One region of the Aliikangiella maris genome, then DNA from elsewhere that is predicted to be linked to it. Evidence: predicted binding sites of a transcription regulator. Region 1 holds the regulator's gene; the other holds the start of a gene.

Region 1 (10,790 bases):
TGCTGTTAGCTGAGCCGTTTTCTTGTTATCTATCGATGTTTTCGCAAAAGCTTGAGTAATTGGCTTATCTGCAACCTGCTGTGTTGCCTTTTCTTTTTCCAGCAAAGCTTCCCAGGCAATTTGCATGGCTTCTTCTGACTCTTCAACAACCGGAGCAATACTTTTTTTACGTGGCTCAGATTGCACAGCCGGTAAACTTTTGCTTGCTTGTAATTTATTTTTATTGGCAGGTACTTCTGCTTTTAAATTGCGCTGGGCAGCGGTTTGAGTCGCATGTTGCGATTGATTTTGTTTAGCCAATTCAGATTGCTGAACTTTTTGCTGCACAACTTGTTGATCAAAGTGTGCCAATGCTTTGTCTAATACGCTGTCAGATTTGAGCTGAGCTCTACTGGGTTCGACACTTTTTTCATGACTGGAAGAAGCGTCATATTTCATAATATCAGCGTTTTTCACAGTATCTCTTTTTTCTAGCGCATCGGACTGTTCAACGACATCAGACTTATTGACTGCCTTCGATTGATTAAGTGTTTTCGAAGTTTTTGTAGCATCACTGTTATTCTGAATACTTTTGTCAGCATTGATTTTCTCATCAAGCTTACGCTGTTCAAGCGGCGGCGCTACAACCGCTTTTTTAACTGGCACCTTCTTCGTTGAAACCGTTTCTATTTTTGGAGATATTGATTTACTTTCTGCTGATTTGCTTTTTGTCGGTTTATTTTCAGCTGGTTTGTCTTTTCTGGTCTTAGTTTTGGCGCTTTTATTTTCGCTGCGCTTGTTTTGAACCACCTCAGTTGGAGCAGCAGATTGAGCGGACTGCTGTCTGGCAATCACTTGTGAAATATCAGTTGGATTATTATTAGACGGTGCGACATTTAATTGATGAACATTTGATGTATCCTGCAATAAGAAGTCAACATACTCTTCGAGCATACTTTGTTCTTCTGTAACAGGCGGTTTATTCAGTTTCATTTGCTTTGGTTTCAATTAAATCATGTCAGTTTTTACATTCATGGTATACACCATTTCTTTCACTTAATTGATCACTTAATTGATCAATCGATTAACAAGCATATTATTCAGCACCCGATTAAGCGACTTTATCATCAGCAGTTTCTGCCAACATGTGGTTAGCTAACTTGTGATAGGCCTCTACACCATGCGTATCAGGAAATGCTTTACTTGGCGACAAGTGCTGCCGGGATGCATCGCGAAACTTGGTATCAACTGGAATAACTTTACTCCACAGGTGACGTCCAAACTCATCACGCATATTTCTTAATGCTTGTATTGAAGCATTAGTCCGCTTATCAAACATGGTGGGCACAATAGTATACCCGATCGTATGATGCTGTGCCTTAATTACCATATTCAGCGTATTCATCATTCTTTCCAGCCCTTTAATTGCCAAAAACTCTGTTTGCACAGGAATAATCAGCCATTGGCATGCGGCCAGCGCATTAATCAACAATACTCCCAATACCGGAGGACAGTCGATCAATACATAATCAAACTCGTCTTGCAATAATTTTAAGGTTCGTGAAATGACCAGTCCCATACCTTCTTTGCTGCTAAAACGCTTATCCAGCGTCGCCAGACTTAACGCGGCAGGCAACAGGTAAATATTATCCTCGTTCAGCGTCACCAAGGTTGATAACGCTTGTTGAGATGTTTGCGGCGTATGTGAAAACCAGTTAAACAAAGACACAGGCATCGCTTCGCTGTCATAGCCAAAATAAGAAGTCAGTGAAGCGTGCGGATCACAATCTAGAATAAGTACACGAAATCCTTGCTGTGACAAAATGCCTGCCAACGCAGCAACAGTCGTTGTTTTACCAACGCCTCCTTTTTGGTTTGCCACTGTCCAGATTTTCAAAATGTACCTCACTTTTGTTCATTCGAGGAAGATTCCTTTTTTATCGGCAAATCTTTGCCTCGAATTAATATACCACCGCCAGAAAGACGGACAATTTCAAATTCTTGCTCAGCTTCTTTTTGTGCCTGTTGCTGAGCTGGCTCTTGCGTCGGCTTAGCTGCCACCTCTTTTTCCGGTTTTATGGCCTGTTTACGCGAAATAGAGATAACGACACGACGATTTTTGGCGCGCCCTTCCGGTGTTTCATTTGATGCAATCGGTTGGTATTCACCATGTCCTTCGACACTCATCCGTGGTGCGTAGACCAAAAGTTTTTGCAATTTGCGTACCACAGCAACACCTCTGGCACTGGATAATTCCCAGTTGGATGGAAAACGCTCAGTATTAATAGGGATATTATCGGTGTGCCCATGAACCAATATCAATTGATCATTAGTATTGAGGTGCTCTGCAACCTCTTCTAATAATGGATCTGCTCCGCTATTAAGCTCATCGCTCCCTGAAGGAAAGAGCAAACTACTACGCAGATTGATGTTGATCCAGTTGGTGTCTGAATTGATTTCTGCCAGATCTTGTTTAATTAAGTCTCCCAGCGATTTGCGCAATCCGTTTTCCAGCGCTTTAAATTCTTCAACAGAGGCAAAGTTTTCAGAATCAATTTTGCCACTTTCAATATTTTCACTATCAATTTCTGGTTGTTCTTCATTATCACCTGTAATTGGTGTATTACTACGACTAATTTCACCAATTTGAATCGGCTTGTTACTGGTCGGCATTTTATCGAACGCCTGCTCTAAAGCGGTAGATATAATTTTATATTTTTGCTCATTCACTTGAGAAATTGAATACATCACCACAAAAAACGCAAACAGCAAGGTAATAAAGTCAGCATAAGAAATCAACCAGCGCCCTACTTCCTGGTTATCATCAAAAATATTTTTACGAAATCGGCGCATGACTTACTTTACTTTAGATTGCTTCACTTTAAATTCTTCACTCTAGACTCTTTACTTTTGATCACTTCACTATAGGTTACTTGACTTGATAACCACTTAGCTTACCGGCAATCACGCGCGGATTTTCACCTTCGGCAATACTGGCGATACCTTCAATAATCATTTCCCGATATTGAGATTGCTCAGCAATAATTGCGCGTAACTTGTGATAGACAGGAATAAAAAATAGGTTGGCAAAACCGACACCATAAATGGTCGCCACAAAAGCAGTCGCAATACCGCTGCCCAATAGCTCAGGATTACTCAAATTGCCCATCACATGAATTAACCCTAAAACAGCGCCGACAATACCTAAAGTCGGCGAATATCCGCCCATTGACTCATAAACTTTTGCCGCTTTTAATAGTTCTTTATCGTTAACATCTAGCTCAACATACATTGCTTCGCGAATCGCTTTGGCGTCATTGCCATCGACCAGCATATTGAGTCCTTTGAGAATAAATGGCTCAATGCTATCATCAAGTTTTTTCTCAAGCCCCAACAATCCTTCACGACGAGCCAGATTACTCCAATTAGAAATGTTGTTAATACCTTCTTGTACTGGAAGTCTTGGTGTTTTAATAACCCAACTAAAAATTCTGATTGCTGTACTGAAAGTCCGGCTATGTGATTGCAACATAACCGCACCAAAACTCCCACCAACGACGATGACAAAAGCAGCCCAATCCAGCAATGCGTCGATATGTCCGCCTTCCAGAATCTGACCACCAAAAATTGCCAAAATGGCAACAATCAGACCAAGTAGCGTTAACTTATCCATTTATTTTGCCTGCTTGATCAGCGCTCCGGTGAACTGCTCTATTGAGAGTTGATAGTCAGTTAAACCGGCTTTGGTGACCGACATTGGCATCCCATAAACAACACACGAGGCTTCATCTTGTGCCCAAATAGTCCCTCCTTGTGCTTTAATTAAGCGACTACCTTCAGTGCCATCAGATCCCATTCCTGTCAGAACAATCGCAAGTACATCGCCCTGTAAAATTTTAGATGCTGAGCCAAAGGTCACATCAACAGAGGGCGAAAATTGAATACGAGGATCAGTTGAGCGCACTTGAATTTTTGGACTGGTACTCAATCCGCTAAAAACCATTTGTTTACCGCCAGGCGCAATATAAACCGAGCCAGGTTTTAACAACATGCCATCTTCAGCTTCAACAATGTTCAATTGACATAATCCATTTAAACGAGTTGCAAATGCGCCCGTAAACGTACCAGGCATATGTTGAGTAACCGTAATGGGGTAAGGATAATTTGCCGGTAATTGCCCCAAAACTTTTTGTAATGCAACGGGGCCTCCAGTAGAAGCACCAATCGCCACCAGACGAATCTTGTGACGTACCGCCGGAATCGAACTACTGGAGCGACGAATCCCTGAGTTATTTGTTTTTGCTGATGCACTGCCAGCTGCCGCGCCTTTAACCGGTGCTTTTGTCCGCTCAGATTTAACGGCATCTGATACATCTGTCTTGTTAGGTTGCTCTAAAGGCTTGGCAGAGTGCGCTGGAAATTTTTTAGCACGTCCAATCTCTCTCAGCTTGTTTTGCAATAGTCCAACAAAACCACTACTGTCAGATGAAATAGATTCATAAGATTTCAATAAAAAATCTGTCGCCCCAGCATCGAGTGCATCGAGTGTAATTTTTGCATTTTCATAGGTAAGCGACGAAAGCATTAAAACTCTCGCGTCGCACACTTTAACAATCTGTTTTAATGCAGTAACGCCATCCATAACCGGCATTTCAACATCGAGCGTGATAACATCAGGTTGCAGTTTTTTTGCCTTATCAATTGCTTCCTGTCCATTATTGGCAACACCAATGACCTGAAAATCATCAGATGCATGCAATATCGAACCGACTCTGCGACAAAAAAACTGAGAGTCATCGACAATGAGAACTTTTATTGCCACAAAATACCTCTAGGTTGCAACGTTAGTTTTCTGATTAATAATTAAGTTGCGATTAACCAGCATAATGTTTGAGTAAAGTTGGGATATCAATGATCAACGCAATACCACCATCGCTGGTAATGGTTGCACCAGCCATACCTGGTGTACCATGCAATGACTTGCCTAGCGGTTTAATGACCACCTCTTCCTGACCGATGAGAGAATCCACCACAAAACCGACACGTTGGGTCCCAACTTGTACCAGTACAACATGTCCCTTACGATCTCTTTTACCGGGTTCGGGTGAACGTGTCAGCCATTCATTTAAAAAGAATAAAGGCAACGCTTTGTCACGCACGACAATAACCAGTTGCCCATCAACAATATTAGTTTTGGTCAGATCCAAGTGGAAAATTTCATTCACTGATGTTAATGGTAAAGCAAAAGTCTGTTCTTTCACTTTAACCATCAGGGTGGGTAAAATGGCCAATGTTAATGGTACTTTAATCATTATTTTAGTACCAACACCCATCGTTGAATCAATCGTCAATGTTCCATTTAACTGGGTTATTTTAGTCTTTACGACATCCATACCTACACCACGACCAGAAATATCAGAAATTTCTTTTTTAGTGGAGAAACCTGCCATAAAGATTAAGTTATAACATTCAGTATTGGTAAGTCGGTCAGCTTGTTCGCGATCCATTAAACCTTTTTCGACGGCAATATTTCGCAGTAAATTAGCATTCATACCTTTACCATCATCTTGAATGGCTAACATAATATGATCGCCTTCTTGCGCTGCCGATAAAATAATTTTACCGCTGCGAGGCTTACCCACTGCAACCCGTTCTTCAGGAGATTCAATACCGTGGTCGACAGAATTTCTAACTAAATGCACTAATGGATCAGCCAATGCTTCAACCAGGTTTTTGTCCAGGTCTGTTTCTTCACCAACCATTTCTAAAGAAATTTCTTTTTTCAAGCTACGCGCCAAATCGCGTACCACTCGAGGAAAACGCCCAAATACTTTTTTAATGGGCTGCATGCGGGTTTTCATAACAGCCCCTTGCAAATCGGCTGTCACTATATCGAGATTAGCAATTGCTTTGGTCAGATCTTCATCTGGATTTGCCTGCCCAAGCGTTTTCAGTCGGTTTCTTGCCAGAACCAGTTCTCCGACCATATTCATAATTTCATCAAGTCGTTTAGTATCAACTCTGACTGTTGCTTCAGTCACAGTATTACTATTCGCTTTTCGGGCACTAGGTTTTTTAGCAACAATTTTTTCATCACCACCAATGGATGATCTAGGTGGTGGCGGTGGCGGACTTGCAGCCGGTTGATAAGTGTTCGCAGGCTTTGATTTATTTGTCGATTGTCCAGTCGCAGGTGCAGGACTCGCACCAGCCTGACTACCAGAAGTTACTGTATTTTTACTAGGTCCTGCGCCAACACCGTGCAGTTCATCTAATAATGCTTCAAATTCATCTTCATCAATTAAATCAGAATCTTCTTTCTCTGAATCATTGACTGTATCATGGGTAACTGGTGGTGCTTGTTTATTTTCCGCAGCCGAAATTGGTGCACCTTTACCATGTAACTCATCTAATAACGCTTCAAATTCTTCGTCAGTAATATCATCGCTGGTGGCTTTTTGTGAATCAACATCTGTGCTGGCTGGCGCAGAAAAATCAGCAAAGTCATCAAACTCACTTTGCTGATTTGCAGGTTCAACACTTTGTTCGCTTTCAACTTGATCATTTTCACTTGTGTCACTCTCACCACCTGCCAGCTTATCAACTGAAAACTGACCTGCGCCATGCAGTTCGTCTAGTAACGCATCAAATTCATCATCGGTAATTTCGTCTGCACCAATGTCCTCATCTGTCGCTTCTTCAATAGCGCTATCTGAAGCGACAGTTTCTTCAATTAAACTGTTAAACTCATCTTCAGTAATATCATCACTGGGTGCCGATTGGCTTGCTGGTGGCGGTGCAGATTTTGAAGCAGCAACGGCATAAGTTCCAAGCTTGGCCAAAAAATCAGGATTGGCATTGGTTGGGTATTCCCCATTACGCACATCTTCAAACATTTCATTGACAATATCTAATGCCTGAAGTATGTGGTCCATTAAATCAGCATCGGCAACCCGCTCACCATTACGTAAAATATCAAAAATATTTTCTGTAATGTGGCAGATTTCTACCAATGGTTCTAACGCAAGAAATCCTGCTCCGCCCTTAACTGTATGAAAGCCTCGGAATATTCCGTTAAGCAAATCCATATCTTCGGGCTCGTTTTCCAACGCCACTAATTGTTCGGACATCGCTTCGAGGATTTCTCCAGCCTCAATCAAGAAGTCCTGTAAGATTTCCTCGTCTGCTTCAAACGACATTCACGTCCCCCTAGAATCCTAGACTAGACAGTAAGTCATCGACCTCATCCTGGCCACTGACGACATCACTACGTTTTTCTTTATTGGTTATTGGCCCTTCTACCCCTTCGACAACTCTGGGTTGTACTTTAGCTTTAGAATAACCTTCCATATTGCCAAACATTTTAATGACATTGACCATACTTTCTTCTACATTATGGACCAAAGTAATGACTTGTCGAATAACTTGTCCGGTCAAGTCTTGGTAATCTTGTGCTAATAACACTTCGGATAATTCAGCCTGTAGTTCATTAGAAGAATCTTTATTTTTAACCAGATGAGACTCAATTCTTTTACAGAGTTTTCTAAAGTCTCCCGGTTCGAGTTCGCGACGATAAAGCTTTTGCCATTCAACCAATAATTCCTGAGAATCTTTAGCAATCAGGTCAGCCATTTGGTGGCATTGCTCAACTTTATCCATCGTCTTATTGGCAGCTTCTTCGGTTTTTTCAATCACGTAGTTGAGTCGATCTTTGGCATCAGGAATTTCTGAAGCGGCTAAGTCGGTAATACGCGAGTCGAGTTGAAAATTACTCAGCGCTTCATGCAAATGACGGGTTAATTTGCCTATTTCTCGAAATAAATCTTCATCGCTGTCACGGGTTAAACTATCAAATAGTTTTTGCGCATCATCAATTTGATCGGCTTCCATATAAGCCAGCAGTTCACGGGTATTTGAAATAGCTTTTTCGAGCTGTTCTTTATCGGATAGATTCATGGATTAACTTCCTTAATCTGAACGAGATTAACCTTCAATACGCTCAAAAATTTTGCCAAGTTTTTCATTCAATGTGGCAGCAGTAAATGGTTTAACAATATAGCCATTTACACCGGCTTGAGCGGCTTCTATTATCTGCTCCCGCTTCGATTCCGCAGTGACCATCAGAACTGGCAATGACTTTAGTTTTTCATCAGCTCTCACAGCTTTCAGCAGGTCGATCCCCTGCATCCCAGGCATATTCCAGTCAGTGACCAGAAAATCAAAGTTTCCAGTTTGCAACATGGGCAGCGCCGTATTACCATCATCAGCTTCATGGGTATTGGTAAACCCAAGATCTCTTAGTAGATTTTTAATTATTCGACGCATCGTCGAAAAATCATCTACCACTAAGATTTTCATGTTCTTGTCCAAGTTATGTCTCCGTCTGGATTAATCAATAGGTTAATAATCAATAGGTTAACTATTCGGGAGTTACCCTAAATTTAGTCAAGAATAGCTATTTCTTCCAATCTTTTAATCGAGATTGCAAGCGAAGCATTGCCTGACTGTTAATTTGACTGACTCGCGACTCACTTACCTCCAGAACTTCACCAATTTCCTTAAGGTTAAGTTCTTCATCGTAGTAAAGCGCCAAAACCAACTTTTCTCTTTCAGGCAGTGATGCAATTGCACCCGCCAATGAATTTCGAAAGTCTTCTTTTTGGATTCTCTCCAGCGGAGTCATTGAACTGTCAGACAAACCTTGACTAAAATAATCTTCGGTCACGCCAAGCCCTTCAAAGTCGACCATATGACCATTACTCACATCCATTAGCATCTGGCGATATTCCTCGACTTCAACACCGAGTGCAGCAGCCACTTCAGTATCTCGTGCATCCCTTCCGGTACGCTGTTCTATTTCCTGTATAGCTTTGGCGATAGCTCGTGAATTTTTATGAACTGAGCGGGGAACCCAGTCACCGCGACGAATTTCGTCGATCATTGCGCCACGAATACGAATACCGGCGAAAGTCTCAAAACTCGCCCCTTTGGTTTCGTCAAAATTAGATTGGGCTTCTAACAAGCCAAGCATGCCAGCCTGCAGCATATCTTCTAGTTGTACACTGGCAGGTAATCTTGCGAGTAAATGATGAGCGATACGCTTAACCAGCGGTGCATATTTTGCCGCGAAATCATCTTGCTGAATACGACGGTATGTATCTGCTCCAGTCACGCGAATACCCTTACATTAAGCAAATGCCTGTCTTGAATAGCGATATGTTGAAAACACGCCATAAAAAAATCGATGTTTTTCAAACATTGCTGTTTATTAAATGGTTGAAGGTAAAAACACTGCATTTGATTTATATTAATACTTCTAAAATTTTAAACGAATTCTGTTTTGGTGACATAATTGTGATTAACTCAATCAACGAGTCATCAATTAATCGATCACACCCTATATTTATAACGCATTATTTTAAAATAATGCTCATTTATTAAAATTCCACTACATTGCTTTGGATACCAGACGTTCCATAAAAAACTCAATATGCCCGCTGGCATCTCGTGGCATAGGCCAGTTCTGAACCTTTTTCGCCAGGCTCTTAATGGCTATCGACGCTGGACTACGTGGAAAGGCATCAACTAATGCTTTTTGTTTTTTCACCGATTTTCGAACATTCTCATCAAAAGGAATTGACCCCAAATAGTCCAAAGTCACATCTAAAAATCGATTACACACGCCGTTTAACTTGGCAAATAATTCGCGTCCTTCCTGACTGGTATGAACCATATTCGCTAACACATGAAAGCGCACAATATTGTGATCCCGATTTAGCACTTTCATCAACGCATAAGCATCAGTAATTGACGTTGGCTCATCACATACCACAGCAATTACATCTTGCGATGCGCGGGTAAAACTAACCACCATATCGGTAATACCTGCTGCGGTATCGACGATTAAAAAATCAAGATTTTTACCAATTTCACTAAATGCCTGAATAATGCCAGCATGTTCCATCACCGACAGCTCAGCCATGTTTTTAGTCCCAGATGATGCCGGTACAATTTGCAACCCATGGGGAGCTTCTAACACAATATCGCGCAATTCACATTCACCCGAGAGCACATGAGATAAATTTTTGCGAGTTGACAGGCCCAATAGCACATCAACGTTGGCCAATCCCAAATCGGCATCCAGCAGCATCACCTTATATCCTTGCTGACTTAACGCCATGCCCAGATTGACAGATACGTTAGTCTTACCAACACCACCTTTACCACCAGTAATAGCTATCACTTTAACCGGCTTGCCAGCACCGGAATTTGAAGGTGAAATATCAATAATCTGGTTCAAAAACATACTCTCCTGAAAACCCACTGGACAGTCAAAATATTCCGTCGTATATCACTTAAATATTAATTACTTAAGCATAGAACATTTTCTTGTCTTTGCGCTTTCTGTTTACTAAAAAAAGTCAATTACGCAGAGTGCAGCAAATCAACTGATTGCGCCAAAGCCCAATCATCAACTTCGCGTTCATAACGATTCGCCAAAGACACAGCTTTTGAGACTAACTGGTGGCTTTTCGCTAATCGAATATCTTCGGGAATACGCTGCCCATCGGTGGTAAACAGCAGCGGAATGTGCGCATGTATAACAACACTTAATAACTCACCCAGACATGCCGCTTCGTCCATTTTGGTCACAATAATGCCATCAGGTGAATAATTTTCGAACAATGCAAGTGATTGTTGCAAAACTTTACCCTGACTAGCAGCGGACATCAGTAAAATTCGATGAATGACCGATGAGCTTTGTGCTAACACTTTAAGCGGTTCAGCTAAATTTTCATCGCAACCCGAAA
Region 2 (10,790 bases), on a different contig from region 1:
ATTTGTCACCGGTTCAAATGCAGCAAATACTGGAACAGGATTAATGAATACCGGCAGCTATCAGGCGCCACCCGCATTTTTAGCAGAGCCTTACACGATTACTTTTGGGGTGAATGCCAGTGGTGTCAAAACTTATACTGTCACTGGAGATACCTCAGGGAGCACCATTATTGCTGCAACACCCTGGCAAGAAGGCGATGCGATTAGTTTTAACGGTATTACCACCAGTATTTCTGGTCAACCAGAGGCTGGTGATACATTTAGTATAACGCCAAGTTCAGCCGAAGACTTATTTAGTACGATTCAATCGGTTATTGATGCAGCGGAAGCATTTGTCGATACGCCAGCAGCACGCGCGCATTTTGCCAACGTGATTAATTCTGCGCAGGAAACACTCGATCAGCAAATGGAAAATATTGATGTCGTGCGCGGTAAAATCGGGAGCCGACTAAATGCGATTGAATCTGAAAATAACAGTAACTTATCGTTGCTTGTTACCAGCAAGTCGGCGCTTTCCGATGTGCAGGATTTAGATGTGGTTGAAGCCTCGACACGATTTTCACAACAACTGGTTATTTTAGAAGCCGCCCAAGCTTCTTTTGTACGCGTACAAGGATTAAATCTGTTTAACTTTTTATAAGAATTATTTGATATTTTTTCTATTTTAAGTGCGCAATTATTAATCGATGGGGCTATACGAGGGGTTAAAAAAACAAATTCATTGCGGTATAGTGGATGTTATGATTAATTAACTTTGAGAATTGAATGCCTGTTTCTTACCGTCAGTTACAATCGTTTGATGCGCCTAAGTATCGTGAAATCCGTTTACAAAGCTTGCGAGAAAATCCCGACGTGTTCGAGGCCGATTACTATTTTGAATCGCAGCAACCACAACTGACCTTTGAAAAGCGTTTAATTGAGAAAGATACCGACTCATTTATTGTTGGCGCTTGGCTACATGATCAACTGATTGGCATTTGTACTTTTGTTAATAAAAATAATGAAGCAATTCATGGCGCGGGTACATTAATTCAAATGTTTGTGAAATCAGCATTTCGTCGCCAGGGAATTGGTTTGGCACTGGTCAATTATTTTGTCCAGCAAGTGATTGACGATGGACGCAATCAACAAATAATACTGGCTGTAAGCCCTGATAACTATTTAGCAAAACAACTATATCATAAGGCGGGTTTTCGCTTATTACGTCAACAAGCCGTACCTCGGCTCGATATTTTTTACCGAAAAATCGACGATAAACAATAGCTGATTATGGTGGGCTTTTTGATAAGTGTTGATTACCGCTGTTTAATTTAATTGGTTGCTGAAAATAACTTACGTGCACTGATAGCGCACGGGGCAAAGCCCATTGATGACCAAAATTGATGTGCCATTTGATTATTGGCGGTATAAGTACACTCGGCATATTCAATCCCTATTTCCTGAAAACAGGCAATGACCTGATTAACTAAATTGCGAGCATGTTGTTGGTGGCGATATGCGGGGTCGACCCATAGTAATTGAATGATACCTTTCAATTGGAGTTTGAGTAGACCGTTATCGTTAATGGTGCTTGATGCCAATATGAAGCCGACGGGTTTATCGATATTTTGTGCGACTAGAAACAGGGAGTTAGGGTTGGCAAATTCATTTTCCAGCCAGCGCTGAATATTTAATTGAAAATGTTCATGGAGCACCAGTTCGCCACTGTCTTCATGTTGCTGCAGAGCGATTGTCCATTGGGTAATTTGTTGTAAGTCAGTTAAGTTTGCTTGTCTGATTGAATGCATACATCAGCTAACATTTGATGATGAGGGATGATGGTTATTATAAGCTTTAATGGCGTTGTGTGCCTTATGTAAATTGATACTGGCTTTAATTGATCCCGATTTTTCTTTAATTATGGCTGCTCTGACTTTTTGATCCGTCTCATCGATGGACTTTTTTATTGATAACATATCATTAATGTTGTTTACACCAGCGTTATTGGTATCATTGGCCGATTGATTAAAAAAATTCTCTAGTACTTGTTGGCGAATAACCGTTTTTTCTGCCACATTGTCCCAGTTGGCATTTTCAACTTCACCCAATATTTGCTGATTCAGGGTGAATATTTGCTGGCAGAAGTGATTCATCAATAAGTTATCTCTTTATTTAATAGGTTGAGCTTTATTTATTTAACTCTTCAAGTGCTTGCTCTCGAATTCCATCCCAGGCTTCTTTGACTTGTTGCATAATTTTAAGCACGTCATTGAGCTTATTCTCATCATTTTCAATATTTGCCGCTACTAAAGTTACGGTGCAATAATCATAAAGTGCGTCGAGATTACTGGCAATTTCGCCACCTTTTTCATGATCGAGGCTGCCACGCAACCCTCCAATAATTGAGATTGCCCAACTGATATGTTGACCTTTTTCTGCGACTTTATTATTTTTCAGAAAAAATTTCGCCCGATTAATTTTTTCAATCGCACCGTCTATCAACATTTGAATCAAGCGGTGAGGGTCAGCATTTTCGACCCCGGTAGTTGCACTCATCGATGTATATGCTGATGCACCTGTTAGTCCCATTTTTCAACCTCATCTATATTATTTGAGAATTAACCATCATTCATGTAACGACGTTAATCGTGTTAATTACTCTTTTTTACCGGAAAATCCGGGTAAATTTGCAAACTGTTGTGCGATATAACTCTGTGTACTGTTCATTTGCGCCACGATTGCATCCATGGTGGCAAACTGCTTCGTTAGGCGCAGCTCTAGTTGTTCAATTCTGACGGCCAGACTGATTCGTTCTTCGGCAATTTTATCGATTTGCTCATTCAATGCTGCTTCGCGGGTGGTGATGATGCCATCAATCCCCGTATAATTGTCGATTAAATCTCTAAGTTGGGTAGCAAATCCGTCATCGCCAGCAAACAGTTCATCCAGCTTTTCAAAGTCACTGTTAACGACTGAATCGAGTGTATCGCTGTCAATTTCCAGTTGGCCACTTTGCGTTGTTGAAATACCAATCGATGATAAAGTATTAAATGAACTGGTGGCCGAATTGATCTTTGTAGACAGCAAGTTACGTATTTGAGAATCTGCCTGGCGCAGCGTGTAATCACCAACCAGCAATCCAGGTTGATCCGTATTGGCAGAACCTAATTGTTTGGTGACTTCAATAAAAGCATTAAATGCATCGACAAATCCAGTGATGAGAGATTTGGTCCCATCGGTATCCAGTTTGATATCCAGAGTTTCAGTTGTACCAACGGCATTGGCCTTGCTAACATCAATAGTGACGTCTTGAATGATATCGGTAAATTTGTTGGTTTTACTGGTTGCGGTTAAGCCGTCTATTTTAATCGATGCATCATCGGCGGGGCGTGTAGCGACTCCTGGTGCTAAATCGGCTAGTGCGGCATCACCAGTGTAACTGATAACCAAATCATTACCGGCACCAGTGGTTGATGAATTAAACGTTAATACACTGCCGGTATCGATACCGTCAGAAACATTATTCAGTAAGTTAACGGAGACTAAATTATCATTACCGGTCGCATCGTTAATTTTGTCACGAATGGCTTCCAAATCATCCGTCGCTGAAACGTCTACATCAAAGGTATTGACACCAACAGTAAAGGTCAATTTGCCACCTGTACCAAATGTGGTGGTTGCACCACCCGTAAAAATAGAGGTTTCATGCTTGCTGCCAACGGCCAGTTTTTCGACTTCTATGGCATATGAGCCGGGTGTAGCCGTTGATGAAGCGGTTGCTTGAAAATAGCTGCTATCGGAGATGGTAACTTTTCGCTGTGCATAATTAGAACTCAAACTTAAACTGAGTGCGGCTGATTTTAATTCATCTAAAGCAGAATTAAGCGAGCCCAGACCACTTAACGTCAGCGTGACATCAGTTTCCAGCCTATCAAGACTGTTCTTTTTGGGCGTTTCTTCGGCAGTGACCAAAGCATCAACGATGCTTCTCACATCGAGCCCCGATCCTAGTCCGCCAATGCTGATTAATCCCATGATGTTTACCTGCTGGTTAATCGTTAATGTCAGAAAGATGATAGTCTTTTTTTAAAACTGTCTTTCTAACGCTTGTGTCGTTAAAAATTACTTGAAACATAATTTTTACAAATGGGCAGCAGATTTAAGATATAGCTGTCCCTTTAGCTCAATTCGCGTGAGCTAAAAAAATCATGTTTGAACCAATTTTTAAAGCAACTTTTTATAGCAACTTCTAAAATAACGTCTTAAAGTAAAAGCAATTACTGCGCCAAAATAGCTGGTTTAAATTAGAGGAGGCAGACCTCCTCAATTTAAACCTTCTCCTGAAGTAAAATTCCGCTATTACCAAAATCTTCTTCATTGAGTTCCTTCAACCGTTTCGATAAGTTGATTAACTCTTCAGGCGGAAACTGTCTGATTAACTCATCGGTTTCTCGATCAATAACCCTAACAATGGTTACTCCCAGTTCATCATCAACTTTAAATTGCAAGCTTCGATCAATACTTTGAGTGAATTGTTGAAATTCCTCTATTTGTGATTGAACTGAATCTGTCAATTTTACTGTCTTTTCCTCTTTTGCTACTTTTTGATTATCCACGTTGAGCGGTGTTACATTATCACTGCGAGAAACTTCCTGTACTTCAACTTTGGATAATTCACTACTTTTAGAAGGCGCAATATTGCTCGATTGCGGCAAACCTCTGCCACTATCCACCTGAGGCGGTTGAAAGTTGCCTGACAAATTATAAATAGCCATAGCAATTTACCTTTTTAGAGCAAATGAGAAAGTCAGCCAAAGCCAACTTTCTCGCCAAACGTTAATCATTCGATAAACGCCTACCATTAACTTACTGTAGTAGTGACAGTACTGACTGACTTGAAGCGTTTGCCTGTGCCAATACTGATAACCCAGCTTGTTGCAGTACCTGATTTTTAGACAGGTTTGCTGTTTCAGACGCAAAGTCTGTATCACGGATACGTGAACGTGCAGCCGAAGTATTTTCGATAATGCTACCCAGGTTAGCGATTGTTGAACCTAGTCGGTTTTGGATCGCACCAAGATTAGCCCGCTGAGAATCGATTTTTTGAATCGCAGCATCAACGACTGCTAATGCTGATTGCGCACCAGAATACGTTGAAATATCGACACTTTGGATTGAGCTGAAGCTACTGGTTGAAGAAGCTGCAGCAAAAACCTCAGTACTGGCTGTTGCCGTGGTGATTTGACCTTTAGAACTTGATAAAGAAATTGTTCCAACGGTATTACCAATGATAGTACCACCTTCAGTCAGAGTATCTGTTCCAATGGTGATCGAATCATTACCGGCTGTTGCGTTGGCAAAAGCTGAAAGCGCGATATCTCGGCCGTCAGTTGTTGACAAAGTTAAACTGGAAAGATTGTTTGGATCAGAAAATGAAGCCGTAACTCCAGATGAAGATGATGAACCGTTGATAGCAGCAGCAATCGCGGTCAAATCATTCGCATTGGTAACAGTGGCGGCAATCGCACTACCGTTTAATGTGAAGCTGACATTTCCCGCGGCAGTCAATCCAGATAATGTGGTCGAGTTACTGGCGGTTGCAGTAATTCCAATTCCACTGGCTGCGGTATTGATTGCAGTGGCAATATCTGCCGCACTGGCATTGGCTGCATAACTGATATTGGCTACTGTACCACCTTCAAGTGTAGTTAATGACAAATCAGTTTCGGCCGCGATACCATTAGCAACGGTAGAAACAGTGGTTCCTAAAATTGAGCCACCAGCACTGGTTAACACGTTACTACCTAAAGCAGTTGCTTTGGCACTGGCAACGGTAACCGAAATGGTTTCATTGGCTTGTGCACCGACCTGAATATTTTTGGCTGAGAAAGTACCGTCTAGTAATTTGGTACTACCAAAACTGGTAGTATCAGCGATACGACCCAGCTCGGTTACCAGCGCAGTAACCTCAGATTGAAGTGCCGCACGCTCTGAAGTACCGTTAACATCTGATGCTGACTGGATAGACAGGTCACGAATACGTTGCAGAATGTTGGTCGATTCCTGCAATGCACCCTCAGCAGTTTGCGCTAAAGAGATACCATCATTTGCGTTTCGAATTGCCACGCCCAGACCATTAATCTGAGAAGTTAAGCTATTTGAAATCTGCAAACCCGCAGCATCATCACGTGCACTGTTGATACGTAAACCAGTAGACAGTCGTTGAAAAGTTGTTTGAAGTGCTTCGTTTGTTTTTGATAAAGATCGTTGTGCGCCAATAGACGACACATTAGTTTGAATAACATTACCCATGATAAATCTCCTAAACCTTTGATATTCAATAAATTTGAAATTACAAAGTGCTTAAAAAATAGATAGCTTTCGCCATCCGCGTCTTGTGTGAAAAGCAAGCCTGAGAAACCTGTTTTTCCAGGACAGATTAAGGTTTCAAAAGAGGTGAAGTCTGAGAAAAATCATCGCCTGAGAAACAATCATTTGTCCGACCGCATATTGCTGAGAACAATTTGCGTTCACAGATTGTATCGGCGCTGAAAATGGCGACTTTATTTTTTCGACAAAAAATTTCTGAAAAGTTTTATTCAAAAACTTAATGTATTGATTTTTAAGGCATAAACAAGGGGCTGTAAATTACAGACCCTTGTCAGATGCGCCTAAAGTTGTCGTACGGTAGGGGCTCTATTAGCGGTCATGGTTCTACCCTTGGAGTAGAGATAATACAGATTGACTGGAAGCATTGGCTTGCGACAGGATTGAGAGTCCTGCTTGTTGCAATACCTGGCTTTTTGATAACTCGGCAGTTTCCGCCGCATAGTCCGTGTCTCTGATCCGTGAACGGGCTGCTGAGGCGTTTTCGATAATACTACCCAGATTTGATATCGTGCTGGAGAAGCGATTTTGTACCGCACCCAAATCAGCTCGCTGAGAATCGATTTTCTGAAGTGAGGCATCCAATACCGCTAAGGCAGACTGCGCACCGGCATAAGTTGAAATATCAATACTCTCGACCGAACTAAAACTACTGGTCGAGGTAGCATTAGGGAAAGCCTCTGTACTGGCAGTGGCCGTAGTAATCTGGCCTTTAGAACTTTCCAGTGAAACAGTTCCCACTACATTACCAATAATCGTTCCCCCTTCAGTCAGGGTGTTGCCGCCAATGGTGATCGAGTCATTACCGGCGGTTGCATTGGCAAAGGCTGATAAGGCAATATCACGACCGTCAGTGGTTCTTAAGGTAAGAGTCGACAGGTTATTAGGGTTGGCAAAAGTGGCAGTGACACCGGTTGCCGTTGATGAGCCATTAATTGCCGCTGCAATTGCCGTTAAGTCATTGGCATTAGTGATGGTTGCCGCGATAGCACTCCCATTGAGTGTAAAGGTCACATCACCTGCCGCCGTTAAACCTGTCAGCGTTGTTGAGTTAGAAGCAGTTGCGGTAATACCGATTCCGTTAGCGGCGTTGTTAATTGCCGTCGCAATATCCGCAGCACTGGCATTAGCCGGATAACTGATATTAGATACTGTACCCCCTTCGGCGGTGGTTAAGGCTAAATCAGTCTCTGCGGCTACCCCGTTAGCAACAGTTGAAACCGTTGTGCCCAGGATTGAGCCTGAAGCAACTAGTATATTGCTGCCAAGCGCGGTTGCACGGGCATCCGAGATGCTCACCGAAATGGTTTCGTTGGCTTGGGCACCAACCTGAATATTTCGCGCACTGAAAGTGCCATCAAGTAATTGGGTGCTACCAAATCGAGTCGTTTCAGCGATTCGTCCTAATTCTTGAATTAATTGAGTCACTTCTGATTGTAAGGCTGCCCGTTCTCTGGGGCCATTAACATCAGAAGCCGACTGGATCGACAAATTACGGATACGTTGCAGAATGTTGGTTGATTCCTGCAAAGCCCCTTCAGCAACCTGAGCCAGAGAAATACCGTCATTGGCATTACGTGAGGCAACGGTTAAACCATTAATTTGCGAGGTTAAGCCATTAGAAATTTGCAATCCGGCTGCATCGTCTTTGGCACTGTTAATTCTAAGGCCAGAAGAAAGACGCTGAAAGGTTGTCGCCAGATTACCGTTAACATTAATTAAATTACGCTGGGCATTCAGTGAAGAAACATTTGTTGATAATACGTTTCCCATTTTATTAACTCCTAATCTATTGACTCAGAAACAACATGCGGTCAGAGGTAAAAATGCTGTTCGTGAGTAAAAAATTAAATAAAAAATAATTGGGAAAGAAGAACTGAGAATAATTCTTTCGGTAACCATCTACCTGAGAAATAGAGATTGGCTTTAGACGCTTACTGAGATAACCGGCTAAAGACGAGGCGGGTGAGAAATCCGCTTCAAACCTTGTATCGGCGTCAAAAAATCCGACTTTAATTAGCGTTGAAATTTTTTTAATATTTTTTTATGCCGGTGATCACCATGAAAGATTGGGTACTTATTGGAAATGCACCAACATTAACAAAAATAAGATAATTTGAGTTTGATTAAAAAAACTGGCACACGCATTGCTTAATGTAAATCAGCTAAAGACAATATTGATGAAGAAAGTTCATTACCCATGATAAATCTCCGCTTTATTGTTTTAGGCTGAGTTCTTCGGAACACTTTAGCTTTAGTCTGAGTCTTAAGTTGCTGAGAACAGCTTAAAATAAGGGCTTTAGCGCGAAGCATAAAAGCAAGTGGTTGCTGAGAACAGCCGCAAAGCGTTTATCTTCAGTCGTACGGTAAGGGGTCGCTAGACGACCCCTTTTCTTTGCCCGTAAAAAAGTCATGACAAAATAGCGGCAATTTCGCTCTCAAGAGGCAAAACCTTGCCTGCCAACTTGCCGAAAGGTCAATAAATAACCGCTTTTGACTTGATTTTGCTCAATTCGATACGATTTATCATTTCCTCGTCAAAAAATCACCGAAATTAATAAGAGCCGAAATTGGAAAGGCGTTATCCTGTAGCTAAAACGGCATTTCATTATTCATATAATCAATTAGAGTGTTGTAATTGCAATTGTATTAGTATTGGTAGCGTTTCTCTTAACGGCACTAATTGGCTCTCTGGAAAGCACTTGATATTCTGCTAGATATCCCGCTTAATGCAACACTTTCAGAATACTCAATATGCAATAAAGTATTATTAGTTGAATAAGATTTGAGAAAATAAGGTTTGAGACATCCAATGAATTTAAATCAAGTTACTTTGCCCGTTACCGACATGCAATGTGCCACCGAGTTTTACCGCCGCATGGGATTTTTACAGATTGTCGATACCCCGCATTACGCCCGCTTTGAATGCCCCGAAGGTGATGCCACTTTTTCATTATCGTTAACCGAACATGTCACACCGAACCAATCGGTCATCTACTTTGAAACCGAAAAATTAGATAGTTGGGTTGAACAACTTCAAGCAAAAGGATTTGAGTTTATTCAAGCACCGCAAGATCAATCGTACTTGTGGCGAGAAGCTGTGTTACTGGATCCGAGTGGTAATCGATTAAAATTATATTGGGCGGGGGATAATCGTAAAAATCCCCCCTGGCGAGTTGAACGGCGTGACTAAGTTTGACAATATGACGACAGGATCAATTGATTAGAAAAGTGAATGCTGATTCAATATGATATTCACTCAATCAACCAAAAATTATCTTACACTAAAGCAGTATTTGCCATTTTAAAAATAAAAAATACGGTGCTTAATTTCACAATAATGAATCAATCATTAAACGATTTAAAGCGCCCATCAGCAACTTTATTAATGTCGGTATAAAAAAGTAATAAAACTCAAAATATCAGCTTGATTTAAGTGAGGCGAATATGCTTTAGTCGAAACCGTTTTAAAATGATAACAAGGAATTTAGTGGTATCCATTGGTTGCTGGTTTAAATCAATTCATTTAAATCAGTTAATTAAACTAAAACGAATTCCCCAAACCTCGACTTCGATACGATTAACATATTCAATATTTATTCAACATCTATACTAAAATCATATAATCGAAAAGTCTTTAATCAATATTGGTTATTAAGATATATAGTTAATCAAACAGAGTTCTATATACTCAGACTGATTGATTGTTAAATGAACAATTCAAAATTCACAGAAATTGTATAAGTTTTGACACAAACAAATAAACACTGACAAAACTTTGACAAAAAGCGGTAATTTTACTAGAAATATAGCTAAGTAAACCGATTAGTTCTCTTTTTGATTAATTCATAAGCGATTGTTGTAATCTTCTGGACGAAATAATAATGATAGAAAGTAAGAAGTTGTTAATCATTGATGATGATAAGGAACGCTGCCACGACTTAAAAACCATATTTGATTTTGTTGGCGAATCCTGCCAAGAAGCAAATAGTGAAAACTGGCAAAGTCATTTTCAAAACTCAGAACTATTGATTGGCGTATTGTTGGGTGAACTGACCAGTTACTCTGAGGTTTCCAGCCTGATACGCGAAATTCATGCGCAAGATGAAACCATGCCCATTTTGATGCTCGATGATGTCCCCATGTCGGGCGGTATTTCTAGTCAATTATCGCGACAAATCGTTGGGCGTATTAGTTGGCCGCTAAAACACAACGAAGTACTCGAAGCCATTCATTCATGCCAGTACTGCCGCGATAATCAACATGCATTTACCGAAGATAATAAATCACTCGAACTTTTCCGCAGTATGGTGGGGCAGAGCGATGCTATGCAAAACATTCGTCACTTGATTGAACAAGTCGCTAAAACCGATGCCAGTGTATTGATTTTAGGTGAGTCTGGTACCGGTAAAGAAGTGGCTGCA

Evidence for each region. The regulator FliA, encoded in region 1, starts transcription of late flagellar genes. The targets are predictions, from matches to a motif close to CTAAAGTTNNNNNNNNNNCNGCCGATA.
Region 2: ABVT42_RS11605 (flagellin N-terminal helical domain-containing protein) is a predicted target of FliA. The motif match lies at 6,520-6,546, and genes of this name have one in related genera.

What each region holds. Positions count from the first base shown of each region.
Region 1 is NZ_JBFDAH010000007.1:165,676-176,465, forward strand. Features, by position in the region: gene ABVT42_RS08670 (chemotaxis protein CheW) at 1-972, opposite strand, end outside; gene ABVT42_RS08675 (ParA family protein) at 1,091-1,876, opposite strand; gene ABVT42_RS08680 (flagellar motor protein MotB) at 1,885-2,832, opposite strand; gene ABVT42_RS08685 (flagellar motor protein) at 2,909-3,652, opposite strand; gene ABVT42_RS08690 (protein-glutamate methylesterase/protein-glutamine glutaminase) at 3,653-4,801, opposite strand; gene ABVT42_RS08695 (chemotaxis protein CheW) at 4,854-7,178, opposite strand; gene ABVT42_RS08700 (protein phosphatase CheZ) at 7,189-7,935, opposite strand; gene cheY (chemotaxis response regulator CheY) at 7,963-8,337, opposite strand; gene ABVT42_RS08710 (RNA polymerase sigma factor FliA) at 8,435-9,151, opposite strand; gene ABVT42_RS08715 (MinD/ParA family ATP-binding protein) at 9,428-10,279, opposite strand; gene flhF (flagellar biosynthesis protein FlhF) at 10,405-10,790, opposite strand, start outside.
Region 2 is NZ_JBFDAH010000010.1:158,874-169,663, reverse strand. Features, by position in the region: gene flgL (flagellar hook-associated protein FlgL) at 1-640, shown strand, start outside; gene ABVT42_RS11635 (GNAT family N-acetyltransferase) at 766-1,263, shown strand; gene ABVT42_RS11630 (GNAT family N-acetyltransferase) at 1,311-1,787, opposite strand; gene ABVT42_RS11625 (hypothetical protein) at 1,791-2,132, opposite strand; gene fliS (flagellar export chaperone FliS) at 2,167-2,568, opposite strand; gene fliD (flagellar filament capping protein FliD) at 2,635-4,014, opposite strand; gene ABVT42_RS11610 (flagellar protein FlaG) at 4,308-4,754, opposite strand; gene ABVT42_RS11605 (flagellin N-terminal helical domain-containing protein) at 4,846-6,291, opposite strand; gene ABVT42_RS11600 (flagellin N-terminal helical domain-containing protein) at 6,694-8,139, opposite strand; gene ABVT42_RS11595 (VOC family protein) at 9,179-9,559, shown strand; gene ABVT42_RS11590 (sigma-54 dependent transcriptional regulator) at 10,251-10,790, shown strand, end outside.